4 regions of the Vreelandella lionensis genome follow, and region 1 is predicted to be linked to each of the others. Evidence: predicted binding sites of a transcription regulator. Region 1 holds the regulator's gene; each other region holds the start of a gene.
The links. The regulator sigma-54, encoded in region 1, starts transcription at its own class of promoters, with help from an activator protein. The targets are predictions, from matches to a motif close to TGGCACNNNNNTTGCTNT.
Positions count from the first base shown of each region.

Region 2: a site for sigma-54 is predicted at 2,933-2,950, ahead of ACIGG6_RS05870 (nitrate reductase). Genes of this name have one in related genera too.
Region 3: a site for sigma-54 is predicted at 4,774-4,791, ahead of urtA (urea ABC transporter substrate-binding protein). Genes of this name have one in related genera too.
Region 4: a site for sigma-54 is predicted at 4,548-4,565, ahead of ACIGG6_RS10705 (urease accessory protein UreD). Genes of this name have one in related genera too.

Region 1 covers NZ_JBITWC010000022.1:57,140-65,029, forward strand. The annotation lists gene ACIGG6_RS13945 (ATP-binding cassette domain-containing protein) at 1-16, opposite strand, end outside; gene ACIGG6_RS13950 (KpsF/GutQ family sugar-phosphate isomerase) at 286-1,272, shown strand; gene ACIGG6_RS13955 (KdsC family phosphatase) at 1,315-1,857, shown strand; gene lptC (LPS export ABC transporter periplasmic protein LptC) at 1,857-2,429, shown strand; gene lptA (lipopolysaccharide transport periplasmic protein LptA) at 2,438-2,941, shown strand; gene lptB (LPS export ABC transporter ATP-binding protein) at 2,953-3,711, shown strand; gene ACIGG6_RS13975 (RNA polymerase factor sigma-54) at 3,817-5,232, shown strand; gene hpf (ribosome hibernation-promoting factor, HPF/YfiA family) at 5,330-5,638, shown strand; gene ptsN (PTS IIA-like nitrogen regulatory protein PtsN) at 5,643-6,110, shown strand; gene rapZ (RNase adapter RapZ) at 6,176-7,099, shown strand; gene ACIGG6_RS13995 (HPr family phosphocarrier protein) at 7,194-7,463, shown strand; gene pmbA (metalloprotease PmbA) at 7,490-7,890, opposite strand, start outside.
Region 2 covers NZ_JBITWC010000007.1:54,315-62,204, reverse strand. The annotation lists gene ACIGG6_RS05870 (nitrate reductase) at 1-2,723, opposite strand, end outside; gene cobA (uroporphyrinogen-III C-methyltransferase) at 1-40, opposite strand, end outside; gene ACIGG6_RS05865 (NAD(P)/FAD-dependent oxidoreductase) at 3,360-4,667, shown strand; gene nirB (nitrite reductase large subunit NirB) at 4,685-7,210, shown strand; gene nirD (nitrite reductase small subunit NirD) at 7,239-7,613, shown strand; gene ACIGG6_RS05850 (alpha/beta fold hydrolase) at 7,698-7,890, opposite strand, start outside.
Region 3 covers NZ_JBITWC010000015.1:27,553-35,442, reverse strand. The annotation lists gene ACIGG6_RS10780 (ATP-binding protein) at 1-415, shown strand, start outside; gene ACIGG6_RS10775 (response regulator) at 458-1,189, shown strand; gene ACIGG6_RS10770 (Bug family tripartite tricarboxylate transporter substrate binding protein) at 1,420-2,415, shown strand; gene ACIGG6_RS10765 (tripartite tricarboxylate transporter TctB family protein) at 2,523-3,005, shown strand; gene ACIGG6_RS10760 (tripartite tricarboxylate transporter permease) at 3,055-4,554, shown strand; gene urtA (urea ABC transporter substrate-binding protein) at 4,936-6,288, shown strand; gene urtB (urea ABC transporter permease subunit UrtB) at 6,372-7,890, shown strand, end outside.
Region 4 covers NZ_JBITWC010000015.1:15,469-23,358, forward strand. The annotation lists gene ACIGG6_RS10680 (urease accessory protein UreF) at 1-377, opposite strand, end outside; gene ureE (urease accessory protein UreE) at 355-918, opposite strand; gene ureC (urease subunit alpha) at 1,076-2,791, opposite strand; gene ACIGG6_RS10695 (urease subunit beta) at 2,953-3,261, opposite strand; gene ureA (urease subunit gamma) at 3,286-3,588, opposite strand; gene ACIGG6_RS10705 (urease accessory protein UreD) at 3,622-4,506, opposite strand; gene ACIGG6_RS10710 (PepSY-associated TM helix domain-containing protein) at 4,797-6,152, shown strand; gene ACIGG6_RS10715 (copper chaperone PCu(A)C) at 6,170-6,694, opposite strand; gene ACIGG6_RS10720 (diguanylate cyclase) at 6,743-7,890, opposite strand, start outside.

The DNA.
Region 1 (7,890 bases):
AGGGAACATCCGTCATAAGCTGATTGACCTTCATCGTGTTGCCAGAACGCGTCAGTATAAACCGACTGGGCGCGGGGCAGTTTAGAAAACAGTGTTTTCGAAATATTATCGAACATCGTATCCTAACGCTACTCTTAGTAACAGTCGCGCAAATCATTGCCGTACAAACCATTCGTCAATAGAACTCACTAATACCGCGGGTACTTGCTGCATGCTTTAGCTAAACACTGCTTCAAGATGTTATTCTTACTAGTCACCTATTCACATCATGAAACGAGACACGCCATGCGTCAGCCACTCTCCACACCCAGCCAACTGCGTGAAAGTGCGCTGCGCACCTTGCAAATCGAGCAAGCGGCTATTGGGGGCTTGCAAGCCAAGCTAGATGAAGGCTTTGACCACGCCTGTCAGCTTATGCTTGCCTGTCAGGGACGCGTGGTAGTCACCGGCATGGGAAAGTCAGGTCATATCGCCGGCAAAATCGCAGCCACCCTAGCCAGCACAGGCACTCCAGCCTTTTTTGTTCACCCAGGTGAAGCCAGCCATGGCGACTTGGGCATGATTACCCGCGCCGATGTGGTTTTGGCACTCTCTAACTCCGGTGAAACCGCTGAAGTAACGGCCCTACTTCCGCTACTCAAGCGTCTTGGCACACCGCTGGTCAGTATGACTGGCCGCCCAGGCTCCACTCTTGCACAGCACTCAGACGCCCACCTGGATAGCGGTGTAGAACGAGAAGCCTGCCCGCTTGACCTAGCACCCACCAGCTCCACCACCGCCGCCCTTGCCCTAGGCGACGCCCTTGCTGTTGCCCTATTGGAAGCACGGGGCTTTACCGCTGAAGACTTTGCCCTCTCTCACCCTGGCGGCAGCCTCGGTAAGCGCTTACTACTGCGTGTTAGCGACTTAATGCACGATGGCTCACGGCTCCCTCAAGTAGCGCTGGGCAGCCCGCTGCGCGATGCACTACTTGAGATAACCCGCCAAGGACTGGGCTTTACCTGCGTGGTGGATAGCGAAGGCCGTCTTGCCGGGGTCTATACCGACGGCGACTTGCGTCGCACGCTAGACCAATACCACGACCTGCGCGATGTTCAGGTAGATGACGTAATGACGCGCCCCGGCAAGCGCATTGGTCCAGACATACTGGCTGCCGAAGCGGTGCGCATTATGGAAGATAACCGTATCACTGCACTGGCTGTTGTTGATGAACAGCAGCGCCCCATCGGCGCGCTGCATATGCATGACCTGCTTGCCAGCGGCGTTATTTAACGACTTTATACTGCTTTTTTGGCAATGGATGATGGAGGCTTTATGGCCCTACCTGATGCACTACTCGACCGGCTTCGCCGCGTAAAACTGCTTGCGATTGATGTAGACGGTGTACTTACTGACGGCCGTCTCTATTTTCAGGCTGACGGTATCGAAATCAAAGCGTTTCACACCCAGGACGGTCATGGCCTGAAGTTACTCAAGCGTGTCGGCATCCATGTGGCGCTGATTACCGGCCGTGATTCACCTATGGTGAGCCAGCGCGCTGCTGCCTTAGGCATCACTCACGTGCACCAGGGCTGTGAAGACAAACTCACTACCCTGAGAGCGCTTTGTCAGCGGCTTGATATCACCTTAGAACAGGTCGCCTACTGTGGAGATGACCTACCTGATCTTGCTCCGATCAAGCGCTCCGGTGTCGGTATTACGGTCCCCAATGCTCCGGACTACATGCACACCCATGCCGACTGGATCACTGAACGCCTTGGCGGACACGGGGCTGTGCGTGAAATTTGCGATACGCTCCTAACGTCTCAAGGGCACTGGGATGCCGTACTCGATACGTATCTGCACGGACAGTCATAATGCGCTTTAGGGTAAGAAAACGGGTCTGGATCACGGTAATGGTCATCGCCCTAGGCGGCGTGCTGGTTTGGCTAGACCCTCGCGGCCCCCAGGAGACTGAGATTGACTCTGAAGCTCGTGCCCAGGAACCTGGGCACGTATTAGAGAATGCCGAAATTACCCTATTTGGCGAAACAGGCACTATTCAGCAGTCTCTGGTAACCCCACGGCTGGTGCATACTCCGCAAACGGCAATGACTGACGTGCTGTCACCCCGTGCCACGCTGTTTGATAGCGAACAACGTGAGTGGCTCGCCACGGCGAACACTGGCACCCTCAATACCGAAACCCAAGCATTAACATTGGCAGGCTCCGCGCGGCTACTAGCGCCTGAAGAGGGGTGGCAGCTTGATACCGAACTATTAAACTACGACGGGACCACCCGGCATGCCTGGAGCGACACCCACGTAGTGTTGCAGCAGCCCCCTCAGCGTATGGAAGCCTCTCGAATGGATGTATGGCTGGATGACAGCCAAGTCCGTTTAACCAACAACGTGCGCGGCGTTCATCCGCCGGCCACCCGTTCCCCTTAGGAGTCGCGATGAATGCTCTAATCCGCACTGCACTTTTTGCCCTAGCCGTGCCGCTTGTCACGATTGCACTGCCTGTAGCGGCACAAAACCAAGCGCCTATTCATGTGGAGGCCGACCGGTTAGACCTTGACCAACGAGCAGGGACAGCCGTGTACACCGGTAACGTTGACATTCGCCAAGGCAATATGCAGCTACGCGGCGAGCGTGTCGAAATTCAGCGTAACGATGCTGGCGAGTTGTCTCGCGCCATCGCTACGGGCGAGCGTGCTTACTTGCGTAACCAAATTGAAGACCAAGAAACCCCTATAGAAGGCTGGGCGCGTCGGATTATTTATCACGTTTCCGAACGCCGGGTTGAGCTGATTGACCAAGCTGAGCTGACCCAGCAAGGAGATCACTTCCAAGGTGGACGTTTAGAGTACTTTATCGATCAAGAAGTAGTACAAGCACGCTCTGACGTTAGCGGCAGTGAAAATCAGCGTATTCGTATGACCCTTCAGCCCGAACAATAGGAAGTGGCCACGTGGCAGCATCAACATCCCCAGAACCCACACCAGTAAAAACGCTCTACGCCCATCATTTAGCGAAGAGCTATAAGCGCCGCCGTGTGGTTAAAGATATTAATCTGGAAATCACTCAAGGTAGCGTGGTTGGGCTACTTGGCCCTAATGGTGCAGGTAAAACCACCTCGTTTTATATGATTGTGGGGTTGGTCAAATCGGATGCGGGCAAAGTAGGCATTGACGACCTTGACCTCACTCATGCTCCTATGCATGAACGCGCCATGGCAGGGATTGGTTACCTACCCCAGGAAGCTTCCATCTTCCGCAAGCTCTCCGTGGCCGACAACATTATGGCCATTTTAGAGACACGCAAAGAGCTTGATCGAAGCGCCCGGGAAGCACAACTTGAGTTACTACTTGAAGATTTTCACATCACTCATATACGCGACAACTTAGGCATGAGTCTTTCTGGGGGCGAACGCCGCCGTGTTGAAATCGCCCGCTCTTTGGCCACCGAACCGGCCTTTATCCTGCTGGATGAACCTTTTGCCGGGGTTGACCCGATTTCCGTTGGGGAAATTAAAACTATCATTCGAGCGTTAAAGAAACGCCACATTGGTGTATTGATCACCGACCATAACGTTCGTGAAACGCTGGATATTTGTGATATTGCCTACATTGTTGGCGACGGTCACATCATTGCCAGTGGAAACGCCCAGGAAATCCTCAACAACCAGAAGGTTCGAGATGTCTATTTAGGCGCCGATTTCCGCCTTTAAACAGTGACCTGCAGAAGCATTTCTTTTAGTGGCATGCTTATTGCACTTGCACCAAGCCATAACTCGCTCTAGGGTGGAGCTTTCTGATTAACGAGTGGTTCTCAGATGGTCATGAAAGCTTCTCTCCAATTGCGTATCGGCACACAGCTGACCATGACACCTCAGCTGCAGCAGGCTATCGCCCTGCTTCAGCTATCGACGCTGGACCTTCGTCAAGAAATTCAGCAAGCGCTAGATGCCAATCCCATGCTTGAGCAAGAAGATGAGTTTGGCGAGCAGGCTGTCAGTGAGCCTCAAGAGGCTGAGTGGTCCGAGAGCATCCCCAACGAACTCTCCGTCGACAGTGACTGGTCAGATACCTATCAAGACATAGGCAGCCTGGGTGGCAGCAGTGAAGGCCCCGACTTCGAGCGCCAAGCCGCTGGACAAAGCCTACATGGCCACCTGCTATGGCAACTGGCCATGACAGACTTTAGCCCGCGAGAATACGCCATCGCGGAAAGCCTGATTGATGCGCTGGATGCCAACGGCTATCTCACCCAGCCGCTTAATGACATTCGGGAAGGATTAAAAGCCCAAGGCCATGACAGCTTAAGCCAGCGGGAAGTGGAAAATACCCTGCTGCGCTTGCAGCAATTTGAGCCCACCGGCGTCTTTGCCCGAGACCTGCGTGAATGCCTGATGCTGCAACTCGCCTCACTACCCGAGGACACCCCGCTGCTAATGCCCGCCAAACGGCTGGTTCGCCAGTTTTTGGAAGCATTAGGCAAAGACGATATGCGGCTTCTCAAGCGCCGTTTAAGCCTTGATGACGAGCAGCTTGACGATGTCATCCGTTTAATTCGCAGCCTTGACCCACGCCCTGGGAGCACCTATGGCGTTACCGACGACAGCTACATCACCCCCGACCTAGTCGTTCGGCATGACAATGAAGGCTGGCATTTAGAGCTCAATCCAGAAGCACTACCACGCTTGCGTATACAGCCCGACTACGCCAGCTTGATCAAACGCGCAGACAAAAGCCAAGACAACCAGTTCCTCAAAGAGCACCTCCAAGAAGCCCGCTGGCTGATCAAAAGCTTATCGAGTCGCAATGACACGCTGCTACGAGTTGGGCGTGAAATTATTGCACGCCAAATTGGCTTTCTGGAGCATGGCGAAGAAGCAATGAAACCGCTGATTTTAGCGGATATTGCTGAAGCGGTAGAGATGCACGAATCCACCATATCCCGTGTGACCACGCAGAAATTTATTCACACGCCGCGGGGCGTTTTCGAGCTTAAGTACTTCTTCTCAAGCCAGGTAAGCGGCCAAGACGGCGGCGACAGCCACTCCAGCACAGCCATTCGTGCCCGCATCAAAAAGCTGATTCAGGATGAACCCTCAGGAAAACCGCTCTCCGATAGCCGCTTGGTGACTCTACTTGAAGAGGGGGGCATTAGCGTTGCACGGCGTACTGTCGCAAAATACCGGGAGTCAATGGGCATTCCCTCGTCAAGTGAGCGCCGTCGTTTACGCTAGTTAAACGGTACGTATGAACAAACTCAACGCAAGGGCTTTGCAATAGCGTAAAAAGGGTTACAATCGAAGTACAGTCCGATGGATAAGGAGCACGTCAATGCAAGTAAACATCACTGGTCATCACGTTGAACTGACTGACGCCTTGCGTGACTACGTTAACGAAAAGCTGGAACGCGTTGAACGCCATTACGACAACATTACCACGGTGCAAGTGACCTTATCTGTTGAGAAGGAGCGCCAGCAAGCAGCCTGCACACTGCACGCTGCCGGTGCAGACCTTCACGCCGAAGCGCTTGATAACGACATGTATGCCGCTATTGATGCGCTAGCAGACAAAATCGATCGTCAACTCGTTAAACATAAGGAAAAAGCACAAGCTCGCGCCCAGGGCGCTGGTGTGCGTTAACTCAATGACGTTGGAAACCATCCTCCCCCCGGAGCGCGTGCTTTATGACGTTCCCGGGGGCAGCAAAAAACGGGTGCTGGAGTTTTTCAGCACCTTTATCGCCCAAAATACACCCAGCCTAGATAGCCAAGAGGTGTTTAGCCGCCTCATTGGCCGCGAGCGACTAGGCAGTACGGGGATAGGCAACGGGGTTGCCATCCCCCACGCTCGCAGTCCTCACTGTAGCGCACCCATTGCTGGCTTTTTAAAGCTTGCTGAGCCAGTAGACTTCGACGCCATTGATGGCGACCCGGTGGATCTTGTGTTTGTGCTGCTGGTACCAGAAGAGGCAGATGACACCCACCTAGCACTGCTTGGCCAAGTGGCTACTATTATGAACGACGCCCATACGCGTCAGCAGTTGCGTAAAGCCGATAGTCAGCGCGAACTCTTAGCACTTATTACCGCCAAGATTCGCGAACAAGCCGCCTAGGCTTTATGGGCGGTGGCCACTGCACGCAGCGATAATTTCCTCCTATGCAAGCCAAGAGAGACGCTATGCAACTGGTGATCATTAGCGGCCGTTCAGGGTCCGGTAAATCTATCGCCTTACAAGCGCTAGAGGATCTTGGCTACTACGCTATCGACAATTTACCCGCCATGCTGCTGGGCTCATTAGTTGATGAACTACGTGAGCAAGGCGAGCGCACTCACTTAGCAGTGAGCATTGACGCGCGCAACCTTCCTACGGCGCTTGAACGCCTCCCAGCTTTACTGGAAGAACTACGCCAGCGAGAAATTCGTTTTCAGGTCATCTATCTGACCACGGATGCGCGCATTCTTTTGGAGCGTTACTCAGCCACCCGCCGTCGCCATCCCCTTACCCGGGATAGCGAAATGACGTTGGAAGAGGCCATCAATAAAGAAGAAGAGACGCTGCTTGAAATTCGCGATCTCGCTGACTTGTTGATCGATACGTCGCGCTTATCCGTGCATGATCTGAGACGCCGCATTACTGATCAAGTCGCCCACCAGCGAAAAGATCAGCTAACGCTGACGTTTGAGTCGTTTGGCTACAAACGCGGCGTACCCATGGATGCCGACTTAGTCTTCGATGTTCGCTGCCTGCCCAACCCTTATTGGGACCCTACTCTGCGCCAATTTACAGGGCGTGATGCCAATATAGTGGCGTTTTTAAGTAGCTACCCAATGGTCGAGGCAATGACCAATGATATTCAGGAGTGGTTGGAAAAGTGGCTTCCGGCTTACCAAAATAGCCAGCGAAGTTATATGACCGTGGCTATTGGCTGCACCGGCGGGCAACACCGCTCTGTTTATATGGTCGAACAGCTTGCTAAAAAGCTGGTTAAACAGACCGGAGAAGTACAGTTGAGACACCGTGAGCTGGGGTTACAATACACGCTGAGCGAAGAGCCAGCGGTGCCATGCGTTACCACACCCGCCGCTGCCAGCACGCCCTGAGTGTCAGGACCTAATTTTTAAGGCCTAAGCTTCTCAAGACCTAAGTTTTTTTAAGACCTAAGTTTCAAGACCCACTCGGCAAAAAGGAACCAGAGTGCCCGAAAGAACCTTAACACTTACCAACCAGCGTGGTCTTCATGCCCGCGCGGCCACCAAACTGGTGAAATGTGGCCAGCAGTTTTCCGCGAACATCGTGGTTTATAAGCAGCAGCAGAAAGCCGATGCCGCCAATATTATGTCGCTGCTGATGCTGGCCGCCCCCTGCGGCACCGAGCTTACTGTCGCCGCTGAAGGAAGCGACGCCGAACAGGCGCTAGATGCCATTGAAGCTCTATTCGACGCACGGTTTGACGAAGACCAGTAGCTAGTTTACCAAGCCAGCACTGTCGATTAGCTTCCTGCCACTGTCATCGCATCAATCAGCCAGCTACCCGTGTGAATACTGCCACGGGTATCCGTATCACTTCCCACACCGCTCAGCCCCGCGAACATCTTGTTGAGGTTACTAGCAATAGTGAACTCCTCAATGGGGTACTGTACTTCGCCATTCTCAATCCAGAAACCCGCCGCTCCCCGGGAATAGTCGCCAGTGACGCCGTTAACACCCTGCCCCATGAGCTCGGTCACCCAAATACCACGCCCCATCTGTGTTAACAGCTCTTCCCGCGGCGTTAACGGCGCTAACAAGCGCAGGTTGCGCGCGCCGCCCGCATTGCCCGTGGACTGCATTCCTAAACGACGCGCGCTGTAGGCAGAGAGCATGTAGCTCGCCACCTGCCCCTGATCAATAA
Region 2 (7,890 bases), on a different contig from region 1:
CAGGCCACTTCTGTGTTAGCTGTTTGCTTAGCGCGCGCATGGGGCCGCTCCTCTTCAAGTATCGCTTTTAGTTCGGGTAGGCAGCTGCCGCACTGGGTGCCGCAGGCCAGTCGTGCGCCTAACGCTTCTACGCTGGTATCGCCCGCATGAATCGCTTTCACAATGCTGGCTTGGCCAACCTGGTGGCAGCTGCACACCACCGGGCCGATATCAACAGCACCATCATCGCACCCGGCCAGCAGGCGTCTACGGTGCTGTGTCTCCAGGGTAGCGTCAGTGAAGCGCGCTTCAAGCCAGGCAAGCCCGGGCAGTTCGTCGGGTGGCCCCACCATCAACCACCAGCGCAGCCGCCCGTTCACTACTCCCGCTGCGCGCAGCCTACCCGTTGCCGGGTCGTCACACCACAAAGAGACAGGCATGCCGCACCACGCTTCCACCTGCGCCAGCCAATCCTTAACTGGCTGGCTATCCGCTAGCTGCCAACGGGTGCAGCTTGCCATCGGAATGCGCGCCCAGTAGTCGCTGCGACACCAGGGCGATGGTTGCGTATCCAACTCGTTGGCTAGCAGCAGCGTCGCCTGCCAAGCAATGGGGAGCTTACTCACCGCCACCGCCCCCTGCTTGGCTTCCGGCTGCCCGGAGAGCGGGTCGGTATAGCCTTTAATCAGTGCACCGCTGCGACCCTGCTTGGTAAAGCAGTCGGTCCAGTGCATCGGCACGAAGACTTCGCCTCGGCGCTGGGCGTTGGAAACCCGCACCCGCCCACGGTACTCCCCGGCGGCAGCGGTCAACGTCGCCAAACCCTGATCCGTTAAGCCTGCCTGAGCCGCATCGTCTGGGTGCAGCTCAATGAACGGTTCGGCGCGGTGGTTCATCAAGCGCGGCGCACGGGCGGTACGCGTCATGGTATGCCACTGATCCCGCACGCGACCGGTATTCAAGCGCAGCGGGTAGTCGTCGCTCAGCGGCTGCTCCGGTGGTCGCGGAGTAATCGGCAGCAGTTTGGCTCGGCCATTCGCCGTAGCAAACCGGCCATCTTCGAACAGCCTTGCCGTGCCGCGAGGAGCCTGCTGAGTCACGGGCCACTGGATTGGTGCGAGCGCATCATAAGCCGCTTGGCCCAGGCCTACCAGCCCTGAGATATCGAACAGCCGCTGGGTCTCGCCGCTATTCTCATAGCCAGAGAGGCGTGCGTGCTCATCGAAAATCTCCCACGGGTGGGTATAGCTGAACGCCTCACTAAAACCTAAGCGCTTAGCCACTTCGCAGAGTATCCACCAGTCGTGCTTCGCTTCTCCGGGAGGAGGCAGCATCCCCCGCTGGCGGGAAATTCGCCGCTCTGAGTTGGTCACCGTGCCATCCTTCTCCGACCAACCCGACGCGGGCAGCACGATATCCGCAAAGGGCAGCAGGTCAGTATTGGCGACGCACTCCGAAACGATCACCAGCGGGCATTTTGCCAGCGCGCGGCGCACTTTCTCCCCATCCGGCATGCTCACCGCCGGATTGGTCGCCATCACCCACAGAGCGGTAATCTCGCCACGCTCGATGGCGTCAAAGAGTTCTACCGCCTTGTAACCCGGGGCGTCAGGCAGTGCCGGGGTTAAATGCTTGGTGGCCCAGAAGCGGCTGACTAATTCACGAGCGCCCGGCGTGTGGTAATCCATATGCGCCGCCAGTTGATTGGCCAACCCACCCACTTCTCGCCCGCCCATGGCGTTGGGCTGGCCGGTGATTGAAAACGGCCCCGCCCCCGGCAAACCGATTTTCCCGCCCGCTAGGTGGCAGTTGATAATCGCGTTGCACTTATCGGTACCGCTGGAGGATTGATTCACCCCCTGGGAGTATAGCGTGACCACATGCAGCTGGCTGGCAAACCAGTAGTAGAAGGTTTCCAGGCGTTCAGGGTCCACATCACACTCGCGGGCGACGGCTTCCACACTGTCTGCACTCTGCCTAGCAGTGCTCAGCGCTTCGTCTACCCCCTCTGTGTAGCGTTCTAGGTACACGCTATCCAAGCGGTTGTGGTCAGCCATCCACGCCAACAGCCCGTTAAACAGGTAAGCATCGCTACCCGGACGAATGCCCAAATAGAGATCGGCAATTTCGCAAGAGTCGGTCACTCGCGGGTCGATCACCACGACCCGCATGAGCGGGTTGCGCTCTTTGGCCACCTTCAATCGTTGATAGAGCACCGGATGATTCCAGGCAAGGTTAGAACCCACCAACACCACCAGCTCCGCCTCTTCTAGGTCTTCATAATTGCAGGGCACCGCATCGGCACCAAAGGCGCGCTTGTAGCCCGCCACGGCGGACGCCATGCAGAGCCGTGAGTTGGTATCCAGATGAGGAGTGCCTAAGAAGCCTTTAAACAGCTTATTGGCAACGTAATAATCTTCGGTTAAGAGTTGCCCAGACAGATACGCCGCCACCGACTGCGGGCCATGGGCGCTGCGCTGCGCTTGCAAGCGTTCGGCGGTGGTGGTGAGCGCCTGCTCCCAAGAGACCTCTTGGCCGTCCACGCGCGGCTTCAGCAAGCGCCCCTGCTCGCTCAGCGTTTCGTGCAGCGCGGTGCCTTTCACGCACAGGCGGCCATAGTTGGCTGGGTGCTCGCGGTCTCCTTCGACGGCGATGAGCTGCCCGTTCTCCAGCGTGGCGGTAACGCCGCAGCCGACGCCGCAGTAGGGGCAGGTGGTTCGGGCGAGCCGATTGGCCTGTGGCATGGCAGTTTCCTCCGGCGTTAAAAAGCAAAAAGCGCCCAAGCCAGCCTCGAAAGAAGCCTGCCTGGACGCCGTTGTCTCAGGAGCACCGCTTACCGGGTGCCGTACTCATCAGTGATTTGCTGCAGTTGGTATTATTCGACGCAATTAGTCGTTGTGATCGTTATGGGCAAAGACCCTGCACTGAGCCGTTGTTGCTTGTTACTGGAATAACTGCAAACCCTGCGCCCACGCTGCTCTAAAACCATTAAAATACTTAATAAACAATCATTTATAAACGCAGCCTGCATTTCTACTTTTCGCGAAAGGCATGCCCTTTGTCGAATAATCGGTTGAAGAGAGTGCATTAACCGCCGCTTAAGCACCAAAGTGGGGCAAGCCTAGCTAACCATGAGCGGCCTGCCGCTTCTTCATAAACGCTTAATACCCTGATTAGGCTGAATTAAATCCACCGACGGCAAAAGCTGGCGGGCTTTTTGCTCACCGTAAGGCAAGACAGTTCGGCAGCCAACGGCGGTTGCTGTGCGTTATCAACGACGCCAACGGGCAACGACGCCCCTGATACTCCCTTCTTGAAAGGGCTGTGTCAGGGGCGTTTTTTATTTGCTGAACATTATGTTTCAACTACAGGAGCTACCTATGGAAACCGCTTCCCGGTGCTCACCGAACGAACACCTCGTCATTATCGGTAACGGCATGGCTTGCCACCGACTACTTGAAGCGCTGGTTAAACATTCGCAGCGCCCCCGCCGTATCACAGTGGTGGGTGAGGAGCCGGTACCTGCCTATAACCGCATTTTGCTCTCTCCTTTATTGGCGGGCGAACTGGCGCCTGAGGCGCTCACTCTGCAAGACGCCTCCTGGTACGCCGATAACAACATCACACTGACGCTTGGCGACCGCGTGACCTCCATCGACCGCGAACGCCGCCTGCTCCTCACGCATCGCGGCGACATCTTAAGCTATGACCGTTTAGTGATGGCCACTGGCTCGCGCCCCACGCTGCCAGCGGTGCCTGGCATCACTCTTGACGGTGTTCATACGTTTCGTGACCTACGCGATGCCGACGCCTTAGAAGCTATTGCTCAGCAAGGCGGCAACGCCGTGGTGATTGGCGGCGGCTTACTTGGATTGGAAGCCGCTGAAGGGCTGCGCAAACGGGGCGGTAGCGCGCTCACCGTCAGCGTTTTACAGCGCAGCGAGCGGTTGATGAACCGCCAGCTAGACACCACCGCCGCCCAATTGCTGGAAGCCACGCTGCGCGAGCGCGGCATCATCATTGAAACCGGCGCATCGCTTGCTGCCTTGGAAGATAACGGCCATGGGCAGGTGCAGTCGGTCACACTGAGCGATGGCCGGAAGCTAGCTGCCGACAGCGTGATTGTAGCGGCGGGTATTACCCCCAATGCGGAGCTGGGCCAGCAAAGCGGGCTTATGTACGACCGCGCCATTGTGGTGGATGGGCACCTCACCACCTCAGACCACCACATTTATGCGCTGGGCGAATGCTGCCAGTTCGAGCAGCACACTTATGGGCTGGTGGAGCCAATTTGGCGGCAGGTAGAAGTGCTGGCCGCCGTGCTGTGTGGTGAAAATCCAGCGGCGTATCAAGAAGCCCCCACGGCCACCAAACTCAAGGTCAGCGGAGTGAGCCTGTTTGCCTTTGGCCCCACCGAGGCCGCCGCCAAGCACGAAGAGCTTCGTTATCAAGACCCGGAAACCGGCGACTACTGCCGCCTGCTGCTCCATCAAGGCCGCCTCATCGGCGCGGTGCTGTATGGCGATACCCGCCACGGCCCCTGGTATTTCGAGCAGGCGCTGGCCGCGACCGACTTAACCGCGTGCCGCCACCTGTTGCTGTTTGGCGCAACCGATGCCCAAACAGCGCTCGACAACCCTCTCGACACCCTGTCATCCCCTTTATCTCTCACCCGTGAGGCGGCTTAGCTATGGTGAATCACACAATGTCTACTCCAACCACGTCTTCCAACACGCAAAAGTTGATCATCGTCGGCAACGGCATGGTCGGCCACCATTTTGCCGAGCAGCTCGTGGAAAGCGGCGCGCTGGCGGGGTTTGAGGTGACGATTTTTGGCGAAGAGCGCCACCGCGCCTACGACCGCGTGCACTTATCCGAGTACTTTAGCGGCCGCGATGCGGAGTCACTGGCGCTGTGCGATGGCGATTACTACCACACCCACGGCATTCAACTACGCAGCGGTGAAGCGGTCACCGCGATTGACCGCGAACAGCAGCTGGTGGTGACCGAACAGGGCCACTACGCCTATGACCAGCTAGTGCTGGCCACCGGCTCCTTTCCCTTTGTGCCGCCCATTCCCGGCAACGACAGCGAAGGCTGCTTGGTCTACCGTACGTTGGATGACTTGGATGCCATTCAGGCAGCGGCCAAAAACGCCACCAACGGCGTGGTGGTCGGTGGCGGCTTGCTCGGCTTGGAAGCCGCCAACGCGCTGCGCGGGCTGAACCTGGATACCGCCGTGGTGGAGTTCGCCCCGCGACTGATGCCCATGCAGGTAGATAGCGAAGGCGGCGAGCTGCTGAAAGAGAAAATCGAAGCCCTCGGTGTTCAGGTACTCACCGAGCGGGCCACCCAGCGTATCGAACCCGGCGACACCAGCCGCCTGCGGATGGTCTTCCAAGACGACAAAGTGCTGGAAACCGACCTGATCGTCTTTTCCGCCGGTATTCGCCCGCAAGATACCCTCGCCCGGGAGTGCGGCTTGACCATTGGCGAGCGCGGCGGCGTAGTGATCGATGACCAGTGCCGCACCAACGACCCAAATATCCTCGCCATCGGCGAGGTAGCGCTGTGGAATCAGAGTATCTTTGGCCTCGTGGCACCTGGCTACCAAATGGCCAAAACGGCCGTCGCCACGCTGACGGGGGGCGATACCTGCTTTAGCGGTGCCGATATGAGCACCAAACTAAAACTGCTGGGCGTGGATGTCGGTTCTATTGGCGATGCCCACGGCAATCAAAATCCTGGCGCCCGCATGTTCCGCTACCTCGACCCGCTCACCCAGGTCTACCGCAAGCTGGTCGTCACCAGCGACGGTAAGAAGCTGCTGGGGGCCATGCTGGTGGGCGATAATAGTGTCTACGACACGCTGTTGCAGTACTACGCCAACGGCATCGAGCTTCCCCAAGAGCCCGCATCGCTCATTCTGCCGCAACAAAGCGGTGCTGCCCCGGCGCTGGGGCCGGATGCCTTGCCGGAAACGGCGATGATTTGCTCCTGTCACAACGTGACGAAAGGCAGCATCTGCAGTGCCATCGACGCAGGCGCGGCGGACCTTGGCAGCGTTAAAGGCGCGACCAAAGCCAGCACCGGCTGCGGCGGCTGTGCGGCGCTGCTCAAAAGCGTGGTGGATCACGAATTGGAAGCCCGCGGCGTCGAAGTGGATAAATCGATCTGCGAGCACTTCGCCCATACCCGCCAAGGGCTTTACGACATCGTACGTGTCGAAGGCATCAAGACATTCAGCGAGCTAATGGAGAAGCACGGCAATGCCGAGACGCATCGCCTCGGCTGCGATATCTGCAAACCGGCGGTGGCCTCGATTCTCGCCTCCTGCTTCAATGAACCGATTACCGATGCCGCCCACGTGCCGCTGCAGGACACCAACGACACCTTCATGGCCAATATGCAGAAAAACGGCACCTACTCGGTGGTTCCGCGCATTGCGGGCGGTGAAATTACCCCCGACAAGCTGGTGGTGCTAGGGCAAGTGGCCCAGAAGTACCAACTCTACACCAAGATTACCGGCGGCCAGCGCATCGACCTGTTCGGCGCACGGCTAGAAGACCTGCCGGCCATTTGGGGCGAACTAATTGAAGCGGGCTTTGAGACCGGCCACGCCTACGGTAAGTCGCTGCGCACAGTGAAATCCTGTGTGGGCAGCACCTGGTGCCGCTACGGCGTGCAGGACAGCGTGGGCATGGCGATTCAGTTGGAGAACCGTTACAAGGGCCTGCGTGCACCGCACAAGATCAAGTTCGGGGTTTCCGGCTGTACCCGCGAGTGCGCCGAAGCGCAGAGCAAAGACATTGGCATTATCGCCACCGAAAACGGCTGGAACCTCTACGTGTGCGGCAACGGCGGTATGCGCCCCCGCCATGCGGAACTCTTCGCCACCGATTTAGATGACGAGCAGCTCTACCGCACCATCGACCGCTTTTTGATGTTCTACGTACGCACCGCCGACCGCTTGCAGCGCACCTCGGTATGGCGGGAAAACCTGGAGGGCGGCCTGGACTACCTGAAAGAGGTGATTCTGGAAGACAGCCTGGGAATCAGCGATGAGCTGGAGCGCCAAATGCAGCACGTGGTGGATAGCTACCAGTGCGAGTGGGCCAACGCCATCAGTGATCCGGAAAAGTTAAAGCGTTTTAGAAGTTTCGTGAACGATGCACGGCCCGACCCTTCCATCATCATGACTTCCGAGCGCGGCCAGCTACGCCCTGCTTAACCCAGTGACCAAAGAATCGAGGACGACCATGACCGCCACCGCACTTAAACCGACGAACCGCAACGACACTTGGCAGCCGCTCTGCACCAGAGCAGACCTCGTGGCCTTTTCCGGCGTCGCCGCATGGCTAACTACCTCAGCAGGCCCTGCCCAAGTGGCGCTGTTCTATTTGCCCGGCCACGCGCAAGAGCTCTATGCCCTGGACCACTTCGATCCTTTCTCGAAGGCCTATGTGATTGCCCGCGGCATCGTCGGCGATATCAAAGGCAGCCCCGTGGTGGCCTCTCCGATCTACAAGCAGCACTTCCGCCTGGAAGATGGCCAGTGTTTGGAGGAGGATGAGGTACAGCTACGCACTTGGCGCGTCGCCTTCAAGGGCGATGAAGTGTGGGTGGAAGGCTAGCCGAACGCTTACCTCTAACGCCCCCGCAACGCAAACAGCCGCGCCGCCTATCCAGGCGGCGCGGCTGTTTGAGAGTGACGCTACTTATTGATCCAAAAACCGAATCAGCGCCTGATTGAATGCCTCGGGGTGGGTGGCGTTAAGCCCATGCGGGCCACCCTCGATCACTTCTAGCGAAGCGTTGGGCAGCAGCTCAGCGGCGCGCTTGCCGCTCACTTCAAACGGAACAATGCCATCAGCATCCCCATGGAGAACCAGCGTCGGAATGTCGACCTTG
Region 3 (7,890 bases), on a different contig from region 1:
AATCGACGAGCAGAGCTCGCTCTCCTGCCCGCTAACGCCCACCGGCCAAGAGGTCATGATGAGCGTGGTGGGTAACTTACTGGATAACGCCTGCCACGCCGCGCTCAACGGCCCTCACGGCGACCAGCCCACTGTGCGGCTGTTTTTCACCGACCTGGGCGAGCAGCTACTTATTGAAGTGGAAGATAACGGTGCCGGGGTGCCCGCCGAGCATGCGGAGTCGATTTTTGCCGAAGGATTTTCCACCAAAACCGGCAAGCATCGGGGCATAGGGCTGGCCCTGGTGGCGCGGCTGTGCCGCCAGCACGGGGGCGCAGTGACGCTGGAAGAGAGCGAACTGGGCGGCGCATGCTTTATTGCCGTGCTGGACCGCTCGCTATGCGCCGAGGCCGCCACCGAGCCTGCGCCCTCATAACGACACGAATAATGACGACGCTAATAAATAAGAGGAAACACCATGTCTGCGACGCAATACGGCATTTTGGTCGTCGAAGACGATTTTCGCATCGCCGATATCCACCGCGCCTTTATTGAGCAGAGCGACGGGTTTTATGTGGTCGGCATGGCGCGCAACGGCAGTGAAGCCAAGGCGCTGATGGCCCAGCACGCCGCCGAAATTCAACTGATTTTGCTGGATGCCTACCTGCCGGATGTTGAAGGGCTGGAGCTACTGTGGGCCATTCGCCGCGACTACGTGCATGTGGATATTGTGATGGTGACCGCCGCCAAGGAGGTGGAGACCATTAGCGAGGCGCTGCGCGGCGGCATATTCGATTATCTGATCAAACCCATTGAAGCGGCCCGCATGAACCAGATGTTGACCCGCTTCCGCCGCGAGCGTGAAGTGCTGGCGAACCGTGCCGAGATGAGCCAGGACGAGTTGGATCACGTGTTGGCCCGGGTTACCCCGAGCGAACCCACACGCTCCGACAGCCGAGCGCTACCCAAGGGCATCGACCGCTTAACGCTGCGCCGGGTGGTGGATGCGCTGGCTGCCGCGCCCGACTCGCTCACCGCGATGCAGGTAGCACGCACCATGGGCGCCAGCCGCTCAACCGCGCGGCGCTATTTGGAGTTTTTAGTCGCTGAACAGGCGGTGAGCGCTGAGCTAGGGTATGGCGATGTGGGCCGCCCCGAACGGCGCTATCGGCTGCTAGGCGCCGCTAAGGGGTGGCTAGAAACGTTATAAGCATGTCTGCGTGAACAAAATGAACAAAACGCACAAAAAGAACAATTTGTCGTTTATGGTCATAAGCTTGCCGCTAGGGGTGGCGCTCTTCTAACGTTCGCTGCGTAACCACACAAAGTTAATAGCCGAGTGCCCGGCGCCGTTTATTAACTCTGCGTATGAAGAAGCTTGGTTAACAATAAGCCAACGTTAATAACAACACTGTTTAAATAACAATGTGGAGAACGCCAATGACGACGCTACCCCTAAAGCGCATCGCCGTGCTTGCCCTGCCGATGGCTGCCCTGGCCATGACGATATCTGCCCAAGCGCAAGAATGGACCCCGAGCCGTTCTATCGAATTTATTGCGCCGGCTAACCCCGGTGGCGGCTGGGACACCCTGGTACGCACCATGTCCCGCGTGATTCAGCAAGAGTCCCTGGCGGATGAGAGTTTTGCAGCGATCAACGTACCTGGCGGCGGCGGTGCCGTGGCGTGGGCCCAGGTCGCCCGCGATAGCGGCAACCCCCACAAACTGTTTGCCACCAGCCCGCCGATGATTCTGGTGCCGCTGGCAGGCGCTTCCCGCTACGACCACACCAACTTCACGCCGATTGCGCGTATCAACACCGACTACTCGATTATTCTGGTCGCGGCGGATTCCGAATACCAAACCCTGGATGACCTGTTTGAAGCGCTCAAAGCCAACCCCGGCCTGAGTGTGGGCGGCGGCAGTGCGCCAGGCTCCATGGACCACATCTCGATGGCGGGCTTGGCGTCGGCGGCGGGAATGGAGCCCTCGGCAGTGAACTATATCCCGTTCTCTGGCGGCGGCGATGCCATGACCAACCTGATGGGCGGCCACATTGAAGCGGTGATCGGTGGTGCTGGTGAAGCCGTGGGCCAGCTTGGCGAAGGCAGCCAGCTGCACGCTCTGGGCGTCTCTTCTGAAGAGCGTCTGGGCGGCGGTTTGGCCGAAGTGCCCACCTACCAAGAGCAGGGCTTAGATTACACCTTCGATATCTGGCGTGGCGTGATGGGCGCGCCGGAAATGCCGGAAGAAGCGGTGGAGTACTACGAAACGCTATTCGCTGAAATGCTCGAAACCGACGCATGGCGCGAAGCCAGCGACCAGCTGGGCTGGATCGATGCCTACCAGGATAGCGAAACGTTTGGTGCCTTCCTGGACGATCAGCAAGAGCAGTTCAGCAGCGTGCTGACCGATCTGGGCCTGCTGCGCCAGTAAGCGCCAGCGCCCGTTAGAGATTCCCCGGTGGCGCCACGCCGCTGGGATCTTCTGTCTGTTACCGCGAGGGCCAGCGCATCCGCGTTGGCTCCTTCGGAGAAATCCCAATGACCCGATTGAATACTAACCAGTGGCTAGCGCTTGTACTGGCACTGGTGGCGGCTGCTTATTTAGCCATGGCTTGGCAAATCCCGACGTTCCCCTTACCGCGCCCGGTGGATTCCGACCTGTTCCCCAAAGTATTGGGTGTGTCTCTGCTGCTGCTGGCGGCGCTGCTGTTTTTTGAAAAGCCGAGCGCTATTGCCGGGGCCGATGAGATCGACCATGAGGCCACCAACGGCCCGCTGCTGTTCACTCCTTGGGCGCGTGTCATCGTGACCTCGCTAGCCATTGCCGCCTATGCGTTTTTGCTGGTGCCGCTGGGCTTTGTCTTGGCCTCCACGCTCTTAAGCGTTGGTTTAACCGCCTACTACGGCTATCGCCGCCACGGCGTCAACCTGGCGGCATCGCTGGGTGTGGTACTGGCCCTTTACCTGACCATGACGCGGGTAATGGATGTTTACCTGCCCACCGGCGTACTGCCGTTCTAAGCAGGGCGTGCTGACGCACGCTTAGCGGGTTTTAACGAGAGACACTCCCATGGATGCCTTAAACAATCTGATGTATGGCTTTGGCATCGCGCTTGAGCCAATCAATATCGCTTACGTTTTCGCCGGTGTGTTTGCCGGTACCATTATCGGTATGCTGCCGGGCCTGGGGCCGATCAGCGCGCTGGCGCTGATGATTCCGATTACCTTTGCCATGGAGCCCTCCTCCGGTTTGATTCTGATGGCAGGGGTCTATTACGGCGCTATTTTCGGCGGCTCGACCTCATCCATTCTGCTCAACGCCCCCGGCGTGGCGGGCACGGTGGCAACCTCCTTTGACGGCTACCCGATGGCCAAGCAGGGCATGGCGGGTAAGGCACTGGCCATTGCGGCGTATGCCTCCTTTATCGGCGGTACGGTATCGGTGATCTTTTTGATGCTGGTGGCACCGCTGCTCTCCAAAGTGGCGGTAAGCTTTGGCCCTGCTGAGTACTTTGCACTGATGGTGCTGGGCTTAACGGCGGTGGTGTCACTGTCGGATAAATCCTTGGTAAAAGGCCTGATTGCGGCGGTAGTGGGTGTGATGATCTCGATTGTGGGGATCGACACGCAAACCGGTACTGAACGCTTTACCTTCAACTCGATTCAACTGCTCGACGGTATCGACTTTCTGGTGGTGGCGCTGGGTATCTTCGCCCTGGCGGAAGTGTTCTACATGCTGCTGCGTGGCGGCGGCGGTAAAGAGGTGCCGCGCAATGTGATTGGCTCGCTGAAACTGAGCCGTGGCGAAGTGAAGAAAATTGCTGGCCCGATTGGCCGCAGCTCCGTACTTGGTTTCTTCACCGGCGTACTGCCGGGGGCGGGCGCCACTATTGGCTCCTTCCTGGGCTACAGCATGGAGAAGCGCCTGGCGAAAGATGGCGACACCTTTGGCCAGGGCAACATTAAGGGCGTGGCCGCGCCGGAAGCGGCGAACAACGCCGCCTGTACCGGCTCTTTCGTGCCGCTTTTAACCCTAGGTGTACCGGGTTCCGGCACCACGGCGGTACTGCTGGGCGCGCTGCTGGTAATGGGCGTCACCCCTGGCCCGATGATGCTGGAGCAACGTCCGGATGTGTTTTGGGGCGTGATTGCCAGTATGTATATCGGCAACATCTTCCTGCTGGTACTGAACCTGCCGCTGATCCCGCTGATCGCTAAAATCCTCGACCTACCGCGCCCGCTGCTGCTGTCGATGATTCTGATCTTCTGCATGATCGGCGTTTACGGCATGAGCTTTAGCGTCTTCGACCTGCTGCTGCTGTTGGGCTTTGGCCTGTTGGGCTTGGGCATGCGCCTGTTTGGCTTCCCCACCGCGCCGCTGATTCTGGCGCTGATCCTGGGTAACATTATGGAAGAGTCCATGCGCCGGGCGCTGCAGATCTCTGGTGGCGACTGGACCACCTTTATCGATAAGCCGATCTCGCTGGCGCTACTGGTCATCGCGGTGCTCTCCCTGGGCCTGCCGCTGCTTAAAAAGCGGCGTAGCAAGGCGGCTGCGGCGGCTAACTAAACGCCAACGCTTTACTCCTCGGCGCTCTAGGTCTCCTAGGGCGCTTTTTTATTGGCGGTGACAATACCCTCTTGTGGTGCAAGGCATCCTATTGGTGCATAACAAGCGTGCATGACGGCTTACTAATTGCGTCATATTTGTGCACGCGGCATAAAACAGTGTTTTTTGAAAACTGCTAAGTATTTGATTCTATTTTTATTAATAGTCTTTGCTTTAATCTGGCGCACCCCTTGCAGCATGAATAGCGACGTGTGAATAACGAGCCATGGCTCGCTACCCACGAGTGGACGCACCAAGTGCCCCGTCGCCTCAATAACGACAACGCTTGGTCGCGGTACCCCAAACACGAGCCCCAACCATAAGGGGCGCAAGGAGGTTCAAGTGACCACACTGCAGCGCAAGACACACCCACGTACCCTTAGCCGTTTCGCCACTGCCCTGATCACCGCCGCTGTGATGGGCGCCAGCGCGCAAGCGGTGGCCCAAGACGACGACCCGATCAAAGTCGGTATTTTGCACTCGCTCTCTGGCACCATGGCTATCAGTGAATCGACCCTGAAAGACACCGTGGAAATGCTTATTGAGCAGCAGAACGAAGCCGGTGGCCTGCTGGGCCGTCAGCTAGAAGCCGTGGTGGTCGACCCCGCGTCTAACTGGCCGCTGTTTGCCGAGCGCGCCCGCGAGCTGCTGGCCCAGGAAGAAGTGGATGTGATCTTCGGCAACTGGACCTCCGTTTCCCGTAAAGCGGTGCTGCCAGTGGTAGAAGAGCTCAACGGCCTGCTGTTCTACCCGGTGCAGTACGAAGGCGAAGAGTCGTCTGAAAACGTCTTCTACACCGGTGCCGCCCCTAACCAGCAGGCCATTCCTGCCGTTGAGTATTTGATCAACGAAGTGGGTATCGAGCGCTTCGCGCTGATCGGCACCGACTACGTCTACCCGCGCACCACCAACCGCATCTTGGAAGCGTTCCTGAAAGATGAGCACGGTGTGGCCGAAGAAGACATCATGGTCAACTACACGCCGTTTGGTCACTCGGACTGGCAGAACATCGTCTCCGAAATCCGCCGCTTTGGCGAAGAGGGCAAGCCCACCGCCGTGATCTCTACCATTAACGGCGACGCCAACGTGCCGTTCTACCGCGAGCTGGCTAACCAGGGCATCGATGCCGCCGACATTCCGGTCATCGCCTTCTCGGTGGGTGAGCAGGAGCTTTCCGGTATCGACACCGCGCCGCTAGTGGGCCACCTGGCCGCCTGGAACTACTTCATGAGCGTGGATACCGACGCCAACTACGACTTTATCGACGCCTGGATCGAGCACACCGGTGACGAGATGTCGGTGACCAACGACCCCATGGAAGCGCACTACATCGGCTTCAACATGTGGGCCGAAGCCGTGCGTAAAGCGGGTACCACCGACGTGGATACGGTGAAAGACGCGATTATCGGCGTGACCGTGCCGAACCTCTCCGGCGGTTACGCGGCGATGATGCCTAACCACCACATCACCAAGCCGGTGCTGATCGGCGAAGTTCAGGATAACGGTCAGTTCGATATCGTCTGGCAAACGCCCTCTACCGTGGCCGGTGATGCGTGGTCGGATTACCTGCCGGGCTCCCGTGACCTGATCTCTGATTGGCGCAAGCCCATGGAGTGCGGCAACTTTAACGTTGTGAACGGTTCCTGTGGTGGCAGCACCGCAGCAGAAGAAGCCGAAGCAGCGCTCGCCGAGTAACTTTCGTCCCCTACTGCGCCAGCGCAATGGCGCAGTAGGGGAGCACGCTACCTCTCCCATTTGATCACCAAAGGAAGAACCCCATGAGGCGTTTCCTTTCCTTGGGGCTACTGTGCCTGATGCTACTCGGCACCGCCGTGTCGGCGCAGGCACAAAGCAGCTCCTCGAACCCCGATGACCAAGCCGCACTCGCGCTGTTGACCGCGCTGGATGTGGACTCCTACCGCGATAAAGGCGAAGCCATTACCGCTATTCTACAAAGCGACGATGAGCGCGCCCGCGACTGGCTGCAGGCACTGTTGGATGGCCGCCTTCAGCGCACCGACGATGGCCGCTTCGTGCTGGTGCTCGAGAACCGTGGCCGTGACTGGCCGGTGGCCGATGCGCTGACTAACGAGCCGCTGGGCGAAATGTCCCGCCGCGACCTGGACCGTATCGGCATCAACAATGCGCTGCGTAACCAGCTACGTAGCGCCATTGCCGTGGTGGACCTCTACTCGCCTAACGTAGAGCGCCGCCGTACCTCCGCCGACCGTCTGCTGGGCGAAGTGGACGGCGAGCTGGCCGAGACGCTGACGCCGGTGATTGCCGACGCGGAAGATGAGTACGTTCGCACGCGCTTAGCTCAGGCGGTGGCGATTTACCGCGCCGAGCAGGGCGAGATGGCGGGTGTCGAGGCGCTCACTGGCAGCCTTCACCCGCGTGCTCGCGTGGCGTTAGGCCGTGCGGCTAATAGCGACGACCCTGTTATTGCCGAGGCAGCAGCCACGGCGCTGGCAGGCATTGAGCAGCAGCTCAAGATTAACCGCGGCCTGGAAACGCTCTATTTCGGCTTGAGCTTGGGCTCGGTGCTGGTGCTGGCAGCGATTGGCTTAGCGATTACCTTTGGCGTGATGGGCGTGATCAACATGGCCCACGGCGAGCTAATGATGTTAGGCGCCTACACCACCTGGATGATGCAGCAGCTGCTGCCGGGCCAGCCGGGGCTGGCGCTGATTCTGTCTATCCCCGCAGGCTTTATGGTGGCCGCGCTGGTGGGCATTGCCATTGAGCGGGGTGTGATCCAGTTCCTCAAAGGCCGCCCGCTGGAAACCCTGCTGGCAACCTTCGGTATCAGCCTGATTCTGCAGCAGCTGGTGCGTACGGTGATTTCACCGCTCAACCGCACCGTGGTGACGCCGGAGTGGATGAGCGGCTCGCTGGTGATCAACGACGCGCTTTCGCTCACGCTCAACCGGATGTTTGTGCTGGGCTTTGCGCTGGTAGTGTTCGCTGCGCTGATGCTGATTATGCGTCGCACCCGCTTAGGGCTTGAAGTGCGTGCCGTTACCCAAAACCGCGCCATGGCGCGCTCTATGGGTATTCGCGCCACCCGCGTGGATATCATGACCTTTGCGCTGGGTTCCGGCGTGGCGGGCTTGGCGGGCGTGGCGCTCTCCCAGCTCACCAACGTAGGCCCCAACCTCGGACAAAACTACATCATCGACTCGTTCATGGTGGTGGTGTTCGGCGGCGTGGGTAATCTGTGGGGCACGCTAGTGGCGGGGCTCTCGCTGGGGGTGATCAACCAGGTGCTGGAACCTTGGGCGGGCGCGGTGCTGG
Region 4 (7,890 bases), on a different contig from region 1:
TTGGGTAATAGGTCGAGACTGCCCAGTAGCCGCTTCAGCGATGCACCCAAGCGGCTGTCTTCAGCGGCGAGTTCAGCGGTTTCACGGGTGGCGGCCAGCCAGTCGTCCCACTCTGCCACCGCAGCGCCATCTTGGTGCTCGAAAGCGCGATACAGTCGCTCGATCAGCGGCAGCTCGCAGCGGCTCAGGCCATCCTCTAACACGCCGGATAGCCAATGAGAGAGGCTGGGTTCATCACTCACCCAGCCCAACTCAAAAGCGCTCTCCAGCCCTTGGGAAAAGGCGAAGGCACCAATGGGCAGCGCGGGGCTGACGAGCTGCATCAGCCCTAGCAGGGCGAGGTCTGAGGGCTGTTCAGTGGGCATGGTGGTGCTCATGCGCGTGGTCGTGGTCGTGGTCGTGGTCGTGGTCGTGGTCGTGGTCGTGGGAATGAGCGTGGCCATGACCGTGCGAATGGCTGTGCGAATGCCCACCGCCCACTTGGTTGTAAGCGCCCGGTTCGGGGTCGAAGGTGGCGTTGTGGTGCTCAAGCGTGGCACCCAGCAGCTCAGCCAGCTCTTCGAGGACATGGTCGGGCGGGAAGCGCACCCATCCGCCTTGCTCGTCTTCGCCTAGCGCGAGCTGCACATGGCGATTGCCGAGGTGGTAAGCCAGCCGGGCCAGCGGTAAGCCAGTACTCACTCGCGCGGTCACCACGGGTTCGATCGCGGCGCAAATGCGCACGATCTCGCCATTTTCGGCTTTCAGGCCTTCGCCATCGCGCAGCACGGGGCCGCGATCCAGAAACAGCCCTAGCGGCTGGCCGCTGTCGCTTTCGGCTTTTAAGCGGCCGCGAATGCGTAGCTCGAAGGGCAGTGTCAGCGTGTCGCTGGCGGTGCCCTCATCTATGGGGCCGAGGCGTTCAATCAGTTTCAACATCGATATCGTCCTGGTATAGCCTTTGAGGCTCGCCGAGAGCAGCCCTACGAGAGGGCGCTGTGAATACATCCCTGTACGCTACTTTTGCCATCCATGGCAAAAGACCCTCTCTACGGGCTGCTCCCGGCTCTCGTGTCACGTGGGGTATACCCTACATTCAAAACAAGTGATACCGCTGCGCCAGCGGTAGCTCGGTCGCGGGCTCGCAGGTAAGCAGTTCGCCGTCGCAGCGCACTTCGTAGGTTTGCGGGTCGACGGTGAGTTCTGGGCAGGCATCGTTGAGCTTCATGTCTTTTTTACGCACGCCGCGCACGTTTTTACAGGCGGAAAGCGTGCTTTGTAAGCCAAGGCGCTCTTTGATGCCTGCGTCTATTGCCGCTTGGCTGACAAAGTTGAGCCGTGTCTGGCTGGCGGCGCGGCCAAAGGTGCCGAACATAGGGCGGTAGTGCACCGGCTGCGGCGTGGGAATCGAGGCGTTGGGGTCGCCCATGGGCGCACCGGCAATCATGCCGCCTTTCAGAATCAGCGCGGGTTTGACGCCAAAGAAAGCAGGCTTCCACAGCACCAAATCCGCCAGCTTGCCGACTTCAATCGAGCCGACTTCATGGGCAATGCCGTGGGTAATGGCGGGGTTAATGGTGTACTTGGCGATATAGCGTTTAGCACGCAGGTTATCGGCCCCCAGCGCTTCATCTTCCGGCAACAGGCCGCGCTGCACTTTCATTTTGTGGGCGGTTTGCCAGGTGCGGCAGACCACTTCACCCACGCGGCCCATGGCCTGGGAGTCGGAGGCGATCATCGAGATCACGCCCAGGTCGTGCAAAATATCCTCGGCGGCGATGGTTTCGCGGCGAATACGTGAATCCGCAAAGGCGACATCTTCGGGGATATTGGGGTCCAGGTGGTGGCAGACCATGAGCATGTCGAGATGCTCGTCGATGGTGTTCACCGTGTAGGGCCGCGTGGGGTTGGTGGAGGACGGCAGCACGTACTCTTTGGAGCAGGCGGTGAGGATATCCGGGGCGTGGCCGCCGCCTGCGCCTTCGGTGTGGTAGGTGTGAATGCCGCGCTCTTTAAACGCCGCTAGGGTGTCTTCCACGAAGCCGGATTCGTTGAGCGTATCGGTGTGAATGGCGATCTGCACATCGTACTTTTCCGCCACGCTTAAGCAGGTATCAATCGAGGCGGGGGTGGTGCCCCAGTCTTCATGCAGCTTGAGGCCCATCGCGCCCGCTTCCAACTGCGCTTCGAGCCCTTCCGGCAGGCTGGCGTTGCCTTTGCCGAGCAGGCCGATGTTCATGGGCAGGTCATCTACCGCTTGAAGCATTTTGCCAATGTGCCACTCGCCGGGGGTGCAGGTGGTGGCGTTGGAGCCGGTGGCGGGGCCGGTGCCGCCGCCCAGCATGGTGGTAACACCGCTCATCAGCGCTTCTTCGACCTGCTGGGGGCAGATGAAGTGGATGTGGGCGTCGATGCCGCCTGCGGTGAGGATTTTGCCTTCGCCCGCAATCACTTCGGTGCCGGGGCCAATCACAATCTCCACATCGGGCTGGGTATCGGGGTTGCCTGCTTTGCCGATGGCGGCGATGCGGCCGTTTTGCAGCCCTACATCGGCTTTGACGATGCCCCACCAGTCTAAAATCAGCGCGTTGGTGATCACGGTGTCCATCACCGAGGCGTCCTGGCGCTGACTTTGGCCCATACCATCGCGGATAACTTTGCCGCCGCCGAACTTTACTTCTTCACCGTAGTGGGTGGCGTCTTTTTCGACTTGGATCCACAGCTCGGTGTCACCCAGGCGCACGCGGTCGCCTACGGTGGGGCCGTACATATCGGCATAGGCTTGCCGACTGATCTTGTTTACCGGTTTCATATTTGCCTCTGCCTCAAGCGTTGAGTCCAGTGCTGGGCGGCCATCGTCTGTGTGACACGCTGTGAATACATCCCTGTAAGCTTGACTGCGCCATCCATGGCGCAGACAGTCACCCAGCCGATGCCCGCCCTACCGTCGGTTGTTCTTTATTAATCCGTTGGCTAATCGAGCGGCCCCATCACATCGCCACGGAAGCCGTAGATTTCCCGCTTGCCGACAAACGGAATCAGCGTGACTTCGCGGGTTTGGCCGGGTTCGAAACGGATAGCGGTTCCGGCGGCGACGTCCAGGCGGTAGCCACGGGTTTTATCGCGGTCAAACACCAGCGCGGGGTTGGCTTCAGCAAAGTGGTAGTGGGAGCCAAGCTGAATGGGGCGGTCGCCGGTGTTGGCCACCTCCACGGTGATACGCTCGCGACCCGCGCACAGCTCGATATCACCCTCTTGTAACTGATACTGTCCTGGAATCATGGCGCTCTCCTAACGGTGGATGAATTAGTTGATCGGCGTGTGAACGGTGACCAGCTTGGTGCCGTCGGGGAAGGTGGCTTCCACCTGTACTTCATCGACCATCTCCGCCACGCCTTCCATCACGTCGTCTCGGGTGAGGATTTCGCGGCCGTAGCTCATTAAATCCGCCACGCTGCGGCCATCTCGCGCGCCTTCCATAATCTCAAAGCTGATCAGCGCTACCGCTTCGGGGTAATTCAGTTTTAAACCACGCGCTTTGCGGCGCTCGGCAAGCTGGGCGGCGGTAAACAGCATCAGCTTGTCTTTGTCTCGTGGGGTCAGTTCCATGGAGTGTCTCCAGCGTTATCAGCGTGTTGCCAATTAAGTTAGCCAAATGCGCGGCGTGTGCGCTTCGCGCTCGATCCAGCGCGGCCGTAGCAGGTGCCAGGCCTGCTCACACAGCGCCCAGGCTTCGTTACGAGAAGTGCCTAGATAGCGCAGCAGCAGTACGCCGTGGCGTACGGTTACCGCCCAGCGGGGGTTATCCGGCAGCGCTTCGCGCAGTGCTTCAATGGCCGCAGCGGCATCGTCAATACCCACCGCCCAGAGCGTGGCCTGCACCGTGGCGCCACCCTGCCCCCAGCGGCCCGCAAAGCGTGGGTGTGCGGGGTCCAGCGGCTGGCGTTCAAGCCACAGCGGCTTGCCATCCAGGGTTAAGCGAAAGTGCTGTTCGATGCGCCCCGTGACATAGGGCAGATCACTGGCCGGGCGGCCGAGTGCCATCACTTCCCAGCCTAGGCAGCGAGCATTGCCCTGCAGCGCAATATGGGTGCGTTGAGTGCCCTTTGAGCCGTTAAACGCGATGGTTTCCTGGGGTAGCCACTCTAAGGTGCCGCCCTCTTCTACCGTCAGCTCGGTGTGCTGTGTCCAGGCCACGCCTTGGCTGTCGGCTTTGTAGAGCTTATTGGCAGCGGGTGTGGTGAGCAGCGCATGGGCTTCGCGCTCGATATGAGCACGGATGGTCAGCGCATCACCGCTCACGAGCCCGCCGGGCGGGTGCAATACGTAAACGTGGCACGCTTCCTGGCTGCCTTCTGGGTAGAAGGGGCGCTGTACCCGTAACGGACCTTGGTGGCGCGCTTGCACTAACCGGGTCACGCCATCGCGGTTGGCAAAACGCAGGGTCAGCGAGGCGGCCCAGCGGCGCTCGGCGTCAAAGCGGTGGCCGGAACCAGCAGCGGGTGGGGCAAGTTCGCTTAACATCATGGGGCGCTGTCGCTTTCTGGTGGATTCATCATTGCCTTATAAATGCAAAGAATGCGCCAAAATGGTGAAAGGCGCTTTTTTACCTTCATAAAGACCTTTTTTTGAGCCTCAACCCTCTTGCCCAGCCCTCCAGCGCACCAAATATGTGCATACAGCCATCACAATGCACCTAATTAGCGCTTATGGCAGTGACACCATGTCACTCTCGGTAGCTCTTTACGTTTTTCCCCCTTCCGCTACCCTCTACTGCTTTTCAAGCGGGCCCGCTCGCGACCTAGATAGGAATGATCATGCCTGCCTCTCCATCAAGACGCCTTGCGTCGCTCGACTTGTATCGCGCCGTTTGGCGCTGGCATTTTTATGCAGGCCTGTTAATCCTGCCTTTTTTAATCGCGCTCTCGCTGACCGGGGCGCTGTATTTATTCGATGACGAGCTGGATGCGCTGATTCATTCAGATCTCAAGCGCGTGGAAGTTCAGCAGACCACCCAGCCTGCCGCCTCACTCGTTAGCTCGGCACTGCAGGATTACCCCGGCACGGCGGTGACATACACCTCGCCCACCACCCCGGGAAGTTCAGCGGAAGTGACCGTTAACTCACTAACCGGCGAACGGCTGGCCGTGTACGTCAATCCCTATACGGCTGAGGTGCTTGGTTCGTTGGATGACCGGGGCACGGTGATGTGGACCGTTCGCTACCTGCATAGCTTCAAGTTCTTCGGGCAACCCCCGCGCAAGCTGATTGAGATTGCCGCGGGCTGGTCGATTTTGTTGGTCGCCACCGGCATTTATCTCTGGTGGCCGCGCAACGGTAGGGGCGGCGTGGTGAGCGTGCGCGGCAAACCCAAAAGCCGAGTGTTCTGGCGCGACCTGCACGCGGTGCTGGGTATCTTTATTGGTGGGTTCATTGTGTTTTTGGCCCTTACCGGCATGCCGTGGTCGGGCGTTTGGGGCGCACAGGTAAACGAATGGGCCAACGGCAATAACTTTGGCTATCCGGCTGGCATTCGGGTGGACGTACCGATGTCTAGCGCCTATTTAAGCGACCAAGGCAGCACCAGCTGGTCGCTGGAGCAGGCGCGAGTGCCTGAATCCATACAGCCTGCCGTGCCTGCTCCGCGCATTGGGTTGAACAACGCCGTGGCTCGGTTAGATGCGCTGGGCCTACAGCAGGGCTACACGGTCAATCTGCCCAACACGGCTGCCGGGGTGTATACCGGTTCGATTTATCCCGATGACTTAACCCAGCAGCGGGTGATTCACCTTGATCAATATAGCGGTGAGCCGCTGCTCGATATGAGCTACGCCAACTATGGCCCGCTAGGCCGCTGGCTGGAGTTTGGGATTAACGTTCACTTGGGGCAGGAGTTTGGGCTTATCAATCAGCTCTTCCTGCTGGCGGTATGCATCGCCATCATCGTGATGTGCGTTGCTGCAGGCGTGATGTGGTGGAAGCGTCGCCCATCAGGGGCCATGGGCGTGCCGCCCTTGCCCGCTGATAAACGCGTGTTTCGTGGGCTAATCGCTCTTCTTGTGATTGGCGGCGTGCTGTTCCCGCTCGTTGGGGCGTCTTTGATCGTGATGCTGGTCATCGACTGGCTGATCGTGCGGCCATTCCAGCAACGCCACCCCATTCGCCGAGGTTAACAGGGCGGCAAGGCTGATTAGTGCGACGCGTCACCGTGGCTGCCTTCGTGGTGGTCACCGTCTGGTGATGCCCCGACGGGTAGCACCTGAAGCTCAATTTCCATCGGCTCGGCGTGCTGGAATTCAAGCGTCACAGGGACGGGTTCACCCTCCACGATGGGTGAGCCCAGTTCCATCAACATTAAGTGCAAACCGCCCGGCGCTAGCGTGACACTCCCTCCTGCCGGTATCTCAATGCCACCGGGCAGGGGTGCCATGCGCATCACATCGCCGTCCATCTCCATAATATGAATCTCGACACGCTCGGTGAGCGGGCTGGTCGCCCCTAGCAGCATGTCATCGCCATCGCCATGATTGGTGAGGGTGACAAAGCCACCGCCCGCCCCGGCTCCCGGCGGCGTTGCACGGGTCCAGGGTTGCGCCACTTCAATAGAGGAGTGGCCTTCCATGGCATCCGAGTGGTCGCTGCCATGATGAGCCGCCATCAGCGGCGCGCTCATGAGCAGCATTGCGGTTAACAGCGTAAAACGGCGCATCAACATAGTGTTCTCCGTGGGTAACATCGCCAAAACCTAGCGCTTACCGCGATATTACTCAGTGACAGCGGTCACCACCACCCGATCACGCCCGTTGCGCTTCGCTTGGTACAACGCTTGGTCGGCGCGCTGCATCGAGCGTTGGTAGTCTGGGTGGCCATCATGAAGCGTAACCCCGACGCTCACCGTGACGTTCAGTAGCGTATCGGCAGCGGCTAACATCGGCTCTTTGGCCACCGCATGGCGCAGCCGTTCGGCAAACAGACGGCTGCCGTCTTGATCCGTATCCACCAGCACAATCAGAAACTCTTCACCGCCCATACGAAACACGTAGTCGCCGCCTCGGGTCGAGCGGTCAAGGATACTGGCCACCTGCTGCAGTACGTTATCGCCAGCATCATGGCCATGGGTGTCATTAATTGATTTGAAGTGATCAATATCCACCATGAGCAGCGCAAAACACTTCTCCGAGCGCCGGGCAAGTTCAATTTCACGGTTCAGCACCACCGGGAGAAACTTACGATTCAGCAGGCGCGTTAGGCTATCCCGGCCCGCCTCAAGCCCCGAGGCGCGATCCAGAATATCGTCTAGCAGCATCAAAATTGTGCGCGCCGCATCACGAATGTTACTCAACGCGGCCAAACGAAGCTGGCTGTCTGGGTCGCCTAGCTGAGCGAGCCACTGCTCATCCACAAGGCGAATATGCCGGGAAATGGTGGTGATTTCCGGCGCGCCCTCAAAGGCGTGGCACGCTTTATGGTGATACCAAAGCCCAAACTCAGAGCTGGCTAATCGGGGCAAGGCGCTGGTCGCCTGCTGCGCGGCCACAGCAAACATGAGCGCGTTCTCCCAATTAAGCAGTGCGGAGCGCTGGCGCTCGCGCTCATCACCAATACTCTGGGTTAAAGAGAAAAGCTTATAGGCTTCTTCCATACGGGTATTACGATTATTCGCCACTGAATAGGCATGGCTCATTATTTCCATGGCCATATCAATATGATCAGACACGTAAACCGCTGCATCACCGGAAGAGAGTTCAGCGCTAAAGGTGCTATTAATGTGCTCATAAAGCGCCTGCTTTAACTGACGTGCGCCATTAAGTACCAAGTTCACCGGGATATCGATACGCGCATGCACCTGGCCGACTTTTTCCTGCTGCTCGACCAAGGATTCAAAATCGGCGTGCTCGACGGCAAACATAG